2 regions of the Streptomyces sp. NPDC056486 genome follow, and region 1 is predicted to be linked to the other one. Evidence: riboswitches for the same ligand, from Rfam matches in the RefSeq annotation. Region 1 holds a riboswitch; the other holds the start of a gene.
The links. Region 1 has a riboswitch for ZMP and ZTP ahead of glyA (serine hydroxymethyltransferase). Riboswitches for the same ligand answer to the same signal wherever they lie in the genome.
Positions count from the first base shown of each region.

Region 1 (4,166 bases):
CTCGCCGAAGCGGCCGTTGAACCGCTCCGCGAGGTCGCGGGTCAGCTCGATGTGCTGGCGCTGGTCCTCGCCGACCGGGACCTGATTGGCCTGGTAGAGCAGGATGTCCGCGACCTGCAGGACCGGGTATGTGAAGAGGCCCACGGAGGCGCGGTCCGCACCCTGCTTGGCCGCCTTGTCCTTGAACTGCGTCATGCGCGACGCCTCACCGAAGCCTGTGAGGCAGTTCATGACCCAGCCGAGCTGGGCGTGCTCGGGAACGTGGCTCTGGACGAAGAGCGTGCAGCGCTCCGGGTCGAGCCCCGCGGCCAGGAGCTGGGCGGCTGCGAGCCGGGTGTTGGCCCGCAGGTCGGCCGGGTCCTGCGGAATCGTGATCGCGTGCAGGTCCACCACCATGTAGAACGCGTCGTGGGACTCCTGCAGCGCCACCCACTGGCGGACCGCGCCAAGGTAGTTGCCGAGGTGGAACGAGCCTGCGGTGGGCTGAATTCCGGAGAGCACGCGAGGACGATCAGTGGCCATAGGGCTCATTCTCTCAGGTGTCTCTCATTGCTCGGAAACAGTCGTGTGACGGGTGTGCCGCGATCTTGTGATCCGACGTCTCGATCCGGCCGTCTCGAATGACTCGATCCGGCCGTCACGAATGAGACGAGGAACACAGGGTCAGTGCGTCGGCAGGCCCGGAGCCGGATGGGCGGCCATCAGGTCGGCGACCTCGGACCGGATCTTCGTCAGGGCGTCCTCGTCACCGGCACGGGCCGCGGCGACGCCTCGGTCGATCCAGTCGGCGACGGTCGGCATGTGCTGTGTTCCGAGGCCGCGGGAGGTGAGCGAAGGGGTGCCGATACGGACGCCGGAGGGGTCGAACGGCTTCCTCGGGTCGTACGGCACGGTGTTGTGGTTGACGACGATCCCGGCCCGGTCCAGAGCCTTGGCGGCGATCTTGCCCGGGACGTCCTTGGGCGTGAGGTCCATCAGGATCAGGTGGTTGTCGGTACCGCCGGAGACCAATTCGAAGCCCCGGGCGAGCAGGGCTTCGGCGAGGGCCCTGGCATTGGCGACGACCGCGTGGGCGTAGTCCCGGAAGGAAGGCTGCGACGCCTCGTGCAGGGCGACGGCGATGGCCGCGGTGGTCTGGTTGTGCGGGCCGCCCTGCAGACCGGGGAAGACCGCCTTGTCGATGGCCTTGGCGTGTTCCTCGCGGGACATCAGCATCGCGCCGCGCGGGCCGCGCAGGGTCTTGTGGGTAGTCGTGGAGATCACGTCGGCGTGCGGCACCGGTGAGGGGTGGGCGCCGCCCGCGATCAGTCCCGCGATGTGCGCGATGTCGGCGACGAGGACGGCCCCCGCCTCGTGGGCGATCTCGGCGAAGGCCGCGAAGTCGATGGTGCGGGGCAGGGCGGTGCCACCGCAGAAGATCAGCTTCGGGCGCTCCTTGAGGGCGAGGTCGCGCACCTCGTCGAAGTCGATGAGGCCCGTGTCGTGGCGGACGCCGTACTGGACGCCGCGGAACCACTTGCCCGTGGCGGAGACGCCCCAGCCGTGGGTGAGGTGGCCGCCCATGGGCAGTGCCATGCCCATCACGGTGTCGCCGGGCTCGGCGAAGGCGAGGTAGGCGGCGAGGTTGGCCGGGGAGCCGGAGTAGGGCTGCACGTTGGCGTGCTCGACGCCGAAGACGGACTTGGCGCGGGCGACGGCCAGGCGTTCTACGGGGTCGATGTTCTGCTGGCCCTCGTAGTAGCGGCGGCCGGGGTAGCCCTCGCTGTACTTGTTCTGCAGGACCGTGCCGGAGGCTTCGAGGACGGCGGTGGAGACGTAGTTCTCGCTGGGGATCAGGCGCAGGGTGTCGGCCTGAAGCTGTTCCTCGGCAGCGACGAGGGCGGCAAGTTCGGGGTCCTCGGCGGCGAGCGCGGGGTGACTGAGGGTGTTCGGGGTGCTTGATGGAGCGGCGTGAGTCATGGCGTCCTCCGGGGCGAGCGGTCAGTGTCCGGTCGTGGTCCCGGGGTGCCCAGGCGGTCGGCACCTCGAAGGTGTTGCCTCGCACGGCTTCCCCGGGGTCCGTTCCCCGTGCGCCAGTCGCCGTGCTGTAGCGGCCAGCCTAGCGGGCACGCCGCCACGGCAGGTTTCTTCGTCCGCGATCCGAGCGACGATAGAAACTGGGCGCCACACCCGCCCCCCGCCGCAGGACGAACGGAGACCCCGTGTCGACTACCGAAGAGTTCATCACCTCGGCCGAAGCTCACAGCGCGCACAACTACCACCCGCTGCCCATTGTGGTCGCCTCTGCCGACGGCGCCTGGATGACGGACATCGAGGGGCGCCGCTACCTCGACATGCTCGCCGGGTACTCGGCCCTGAACTTCGGTCACGGCAATCGCCGCCTGATCGACGCGGCCAAGGAGCAGCTGGAGCGGGTCACCCTCACCTCCCGGGCCTTCCACCACGACCGGTTCGCCGAATTCTGTACGCGGCTCGCGGAGCTGTGCGGCAAGGAGATGGTGCTGCCGATGAACACCGGGGCCGAGGCGGTGGAGACGGCCGTGAAGACCGCCAGGAAGTGGGGGTACCAGGTCAAGGGTGTGCCCGACGGGCGGGCGAAGATCGTTGTCGCGCGCGACAACTTCCATGGGCGCACCACGACCATCGTCAGCTTCTCGACGGACGCCGAGGCGCGGGCGGACTTCGGTCCGTACACGCCGGGTTTCGAGATCGTGCCGTACGGCGACCTGACGGCGATGCGGGCCGCTGTCACGGAGAACACCGTGGCCGTGCTCCTTGAGCCGATCCAGGGCGAGGCGGGGGTTCTGGTTCCGCCGGCCGGATATCTCGCGGGTGTACGGGAGTTGACGCGGGAGCGGAACGTCCTCTTCATGGCGGACGAGATCCAGTCGGGGCTCGGCAGGACGGGCAGGACGTTCGCGTGCGAGCACGAGGGCGTGGTGCCGGACGTGTACATCCTGGGCAAGGCGCTCGGCGGGGGTGTCGTGCCGGTGTCCGCGGTGGTGGCGGACGCGGATGTCCTCGGGGTGTTCAAGCCGGGTGAGCACGGCTCGACGTTCGGCGGCAATCCGCTGGCGTGCGCGGTGGCCCTTGAGGTCGTCGCCATGCTGAGCTCGGGCGAGTTCCAGCAGCGGGCCACCGAGCTCGGCGAGCATCTGCACGCCGAGCTGGGGCTGCTCGCCGGCACGGGTGCGGTGACGCAGGTGCGGGGCCGCGGGCTGTGGGCGGGCGTCGACATCGAGCCGTCGCACGGCACGGGCCGCGAGATCTCCGAGAAGCTGATGGGCCGGGGTGTCCTCGTGAAGGACACCCACGGCTCGACGATCCGGATCGCTCCGCCGCTGGTGATCAGCAAGGAGGATCTGGACTGGGGGCTTGATCAGCTGCGGGCCGTGCTCGCCTAGCTCTCCGGGGCGCTGGTGGCCCAGCTCTGCGGGCTCGGCCTCAGCGCTTGACGCCGACCCCGCCGAACATGGCCACGTCCTCGACGCCCGCCGCTGTCTCCGTACGCCAGCGGTTGCACGACACCACACCGGGTTCGAGCAGGTCCAGGCCCTCGAAGAAGCCGACGACCTGCTCAGGGGTGCGCTGTGTGAGCTTGGGCGTGCCGTTCTCGTTCCAGAACGCCACCGCCGCGTCCACGTCGGGCATCTCCGGGCTGGTGATCGTGTGCGAGAGGACCAGGTGGCTGCCGGCCGGCAGCGCGTCGAGCAGGCGGCGCACGATGCCGTACGCCTCGGAGTCGTCCTCGATGAAGATGACGACTCCGAGCAGGATCAGCGCCACCGGCCGGTCGAAGTCCAGGGTCTTGGCGGCGTGTTCGAGGATCGCGTCCACATTGCGCAGATCCTCGTCGAGGTAGTCGGTCCTGCCCTCGGGGGTGCTGGTGAGCAGGGCGCGCGCGTGGGTGAGGACCAACGGGTCGTTGTCCACGTACACGACGCGGGACTCGGGGGCGATCCGCTGGGCGACCTCGTGGGTGTTGTCGGCGGTCGGCAGGCCGGTGCCGATGTCGAGGAACTGCCGGATGCCGCACTCGGTCACGAGATGGCTCACGGCGCGCCCGAGGAACTGCCGGTCGGCGAGCGCGTACGCGCCGATACCGGGGTGCAGCGTGCGGATCTGGTCCCCGGCGGCCTGGTCGACGGGGTAGTTGTCCTTGCCGC
Region 1 covers NZ_JBHTSF010000016.1:58,670-62,835, forward strand. Annotated here, with positions in the region: gene trpS (tryptophan--tRNA ligase) at 1-522, opposite strand, end outside; gene glyA (serine hydroxymethyltransferase) at 664-1,959, opposite strand; ZMP/ZTP riboswitch at 2,000-2,090, opposite strand; gene rocD (ornithine--oxo-acid transaminase) at 2,202-3,404, shown strand; gene ACFQ7F_RS09810 (SAM-dependent methyltransferase) at 3,445-4,166, opposite strand, start outside.

Region 2 (4,166 bases), on a different contig from region 1:
CAGTGGGTCGCGGGGGCCGTGCTCCTGACGGTGGGCAGGCCCAAGGTGCGCGCCTTCACCTGGCGCCAGTGGTGGCCGCTGTTGTGCCTGGCGGCGGTCTTCGCCACCATGAACCTCTCCCTCTACACCGCGATCGACCGCTTGGGGCTCGGCCTCGCGGTGACCCTTGAGTTCCTGGGCCCGCTGTCGGTGGCACTTGCCGCGTCCCGTCGCGCGGTGGACCTCGGCTGTGCGGTCGTCGCGGGGGCGGCGGTGGTCGCACTGGCTCGCCCGCAGCCCAGTACGGACTACGTCGGCATCGCGCTCGGCCTGCTCGCCGCGGCCTGCTGGGCCTCGTACATCCTGCTCAACCGTGCGGTCGGGGCCCGCATCCCGGGTATCGAGGGCTCGGCCGCCGCCGCGGGGATCTCGGGGCTCCTCTACCTGCCGGTCGGCATCGTGGTCCTTGCCCACCACCCGCCGACGGCCACCGCGCTCGCCTGCGCGACCACCGCAGGCATCCTCTCCTCCGCGGTCCCGTTCCTCGCCGACCTGCTCGCCCTGCGCCGGGTCGACGCCCGCTTCTTCGGGATCTTCATGAGCGTCAACCCGGTCCTCGCGGCGCTGGTGGGAATGGCCGTCCTGGGGCAGTCCCTGGACTGGGTGGAGTGGTCGGCCATCGCGGCGATCGTGACGGCGAACGGGGTCAGCGTCCTGAGTCGCTCCTGAGGCGATCGTGATCAGTCAAGGCCGAGCTGCTGTGTCGCCGCCTCGACCGTCTGGGCGAGGAGTACGGCGATGGTCATGGGCCCGACGCCGCCCGGTACGGGAGTGATCAGGCTCGCCCGGTCACGGGCGGTGTCGAAGTCGACGTCGCCCACGTTCCCCGGGTTGTAGCCCGCGTCGATCACCACGGCACCCGGCTTGATGTCGGCGCCGGTGATGAAGCGCGGGCGTCCGACCGCGGCGAGCAGGACGTCTGCCTGCCGCACGATCGCGGGCAGGTCCGCGGTACGTGAGTGGCAGTACGTGACCGTCGCGTCCCTGCCCAGGAGCAGCATGCCCGCGGGCTTGCCGAGGATGGCGCTGCGCCCTACGACGACGGCATGCTTGCCGGTGAGGTCGACGTCGTACTCGTCGAGCAGGCGCATGATGCCGCCGGGCGTGCAGGACACGAATCCGGGCAGGCCGAAGCCCATCGCCGCGAAGGAGTGCATGGTCACCCCGTCGACGTCCTTGGCCGGTGCGATCGCCTCGAAGGCGGCACGCTCGTCGATGTGGGGTCCCACGGGGTGCTGGAGCAGGATGCCGTGGACGGTCGGGTCCTGGGAGAGCGCGGTGATCGTCGCGACCAGTTCTGCGGTGCCGACCGAGGCGGGCAGGGAGACATGCCGTGACTCGATGCCCGCCTTCTCGCAGCGCGAGCGCTTCATACGGACGTAGGTCACCGAGGCGGGGTCCTCGCCGACGAGGACGGTCGCGAGGCACGGGGACGTTCCGGTGCGCCGGCGGATGTCCGCGGCGGTCGCGGAGCCGGCTTCGACGATGCGGCGGGCGAGGCCGGTTCCGTCCATCAGGCGAGCTGTCTGCGTCCGGGGCATGTGCCACTCCTGAACTTCAGGGTGAGTTGCCCAGGCGCGCGGCATCGACACGATGTCAGGCCGCTCCCCGGTGGTACTCCACCTCAGCGCCAGTCACGGCCCGCCTTTCAGCCTAAGGGACGGTGCGGGGCCCTAGGCGCTGGCGTCGCGGATGTAGCTGAGCTTAAGGAAAGTTCAAATCTCTTTGCTTGTCCTTTCAGGTCGGCGACGGCATCGTTCACTGACAGCGACAGCGACAGCGGCAACGGCAACGGCTCGGACCAAGGAGAGCGAACAGTGAACGGCGTCCCCGGAAGAACCTGGGCAGCGGCAAGGGTCGGCGTACTCGCCCTCCTCTGGGGATCGACCTTCCTCTGGATCAAACTGGCCCTGGAAGGCCTGTCTCCCGTGCAGGTCACCCTCCTGCGCTGCGCACTCGGGGCGGCGACCCTGACGGTCGTGCTCTTCAGTACGCGCAACCGGCTTCCTCAGGGACGTGCGACGTGGAAGCACATCTTCGTTGCCGCCTTCTTCTGCAACGCCCTGCCCTTCGGCCTCTTCAGCGTCGGCCAGCAGACCGTCGACTCCGGCGTGGCGGGCGCCCTGAACGCGACGACTCCGCTGTGGTCCGTCCTGATCGGCCTCGCCATCGGCACGGAACGAGGACTTCGCCCCGTTCGCCTCGCCGGACTCCTCATCGGTTTCGCGGGTACGTCGCTGATCTTCGCCCCATGGCAGCAGTCAGGCCTGACGAGTTGGGGCGCCCTCGCGATCGTGGGTGCGGCGGCGAGTTACGCCGTCGGCTTCGCGTACATGGGGCATCACCTCGTCGGGAAGGGCATGCCCACCCTCTCCCTCTCCGCCGCCCAGCTGATGGCGGCCACGGGCCTGACGGCCCTTGCTCTGCCGGTCGGTGGCCTGGAGACGATCCACGTGGAGCGCACCGCGCTGATCGCCGTCGTCATCCTGGGGATCTTCGCCACCGGCATCACCTTCCACCTCACCTACCGGATCATCGCGGACGAGGGCGCGACCAACGCGGCGACCGTCGGGTATCTGCTGCCGGTGGTCTCCGTGGCCCTTGGTGCCATCGTGCTCGACGAGGCCTTCAGTCTCCGGGTGGCCGCGGGGATGGCGGTCGTACTCGTCGGAGTCGGCATGACGCGTCGGCAGAAGCGAAAGCCGGAGGCGTCGGCTCCGGGGGCCGAGGAAGCGCAGGGCGCTCTGAAGGCGGCGGGCAGTTCGTGAACGCCACGTCCGAATGCCGCCAGCGCTCCCACCTGCGGCGGGCGAGGATCGAGTACGCCGGGGCCGTCCTGCCCCACCGTACGAAGGACCCGGAATCATGCATCAGCCCACCCTCGCCCCCGATCTCTTCAGCCCTGCTCCGGAGTCGGACGCCCCGCCGCGCGGTCCGTCCGACCCGGCGATTCCCGCACTCGGAGAGCTGAACTGGGGTGATATGTATGCCCAGTTGAACGAGGAAGGGGTGGCAGTCACGCCTCCGCTGCTGTCGCGTGAGCAGTGTCAGGAGATCATCGGCACGTTCGACGAACCCGGCCGCTTCCGGTCGACCGTGGTCATGCAGCGTCACCACTTCGGCCGGGGCACCTACAAGTACTTCGCCGACCCGGCTGCCGTCCCGCTCGTGCGGACACTGCGCGAGAAGCTGTATCCGCCGATGGCATGGATGGCCAACCAGTGGGCCCCGCAGCTCGGCGAGCGCACCTTCCCGCCCACGCTGGACGAGCTGATCGCCGAGTGCGCGGAGAACGGGCAGCGGCGCCCCACCCCGCTGATCCTGAACTACGGCGAGGGTGACTACGCCTGTCTGCATCAGGACGTCTACGGAGACATCGTCTTCCCCCTGCAGATCGCCGTCATGCTGAACCAACCCGGCGAGGACTTCACCGGCGGCGAGAACGTCTTCGTGGAACAGCGCCCGCGTTTCCAGTCGCGCGCCATGGTCGTCAAGCCGCAGCTCGGTCAGGGCATGATCTTCCCCGTCCGGCACCGGCCCGTCCGCGGCCGGAACGGATACCGCCGTCACCCCATGCGGCACGGCACCAACGCCGTCGAATCCGGTCACCGCACCGTGCTCGGCGTGATCTTCCACAATGCCCGCTGACGTCAGTGCGACGTCCGAATTCCGCCAGCATGCGTGACCGCGACACCTCATCGTTGAAGTGGAAGGAAAGCAAGGCAAGGCAGGATAAAGCACCGCAAGACAGGCTGAGGAGGCCACGATGACCGTCCACACGACCATGACCAGCCCGCTCGGCGAGCTGCTGCTGGTAGGAGAGCCGACGCCGGACGGCGTCTCGCTGACGTCGCTGTCCATGCCCGGACAGAGGAACGCCCCGGCTGTGCAGAGCGGTTGGGCCCGTGATCCCGGCCGGTTCTCGGAGATCGCCCGACAGCTTGCCGCCTACTTCAGTGGTGAACTCACCGAGTTCGACATGGAGTTCACCCGGGGCGGCACCGACTTCCAACAGCGCGTCTGGAGCGCCCTGGAGGAAATCCCGTACGGCACATCGACCACCTACGGCGCACTCGCCGGGCGACTCGGTGTGGACCGGGCGCGGGTCCAGGCCCTGGGCGCCGCGA
Region 2 covers NZ_JBHTSF010000019.1:66,869-71,034, forward strand. Annotated here, with positions in the region: gene ACFQ7F_RS11090 (DMT family transporter) at 1-708, shown strand, start outside; gene ACFQ7F_RS11095 (bifunctional 5,10-methylenetetrahydrofolate dehydrogenase/5,10-methenyltetrahydrofolate cyclohydrolase) at 720-1,580, opposite strand; ZMP/ZTP riboswitch at 1,602-1,687, opposite strand; gene ACFQ7F_RS11100 (DMT family transporter) at 1,857-2,807, shown strand; gene ACFQ7F_RS11105 (2OG-Fe(II) oxygenase) at 2,905-3,687, shown strand; gene ACFQ7F_RS11110 (methylated-DNA--[protein]-cysteine S-methyltransferase) at 3,806-4,166, shown strand, end outside.
Region 2: another riboswitch for ZMP and ZTP. It lies ahead of ACFQ7F_RS11095 (bifunctional 5,10-methylenetetrahydrofolate dehydrogenase/5,10-methenyltetrahydrofolate cyclohydrolase); the one in region 1 lies ahead of glyA (serine hydroxymethyltransferase).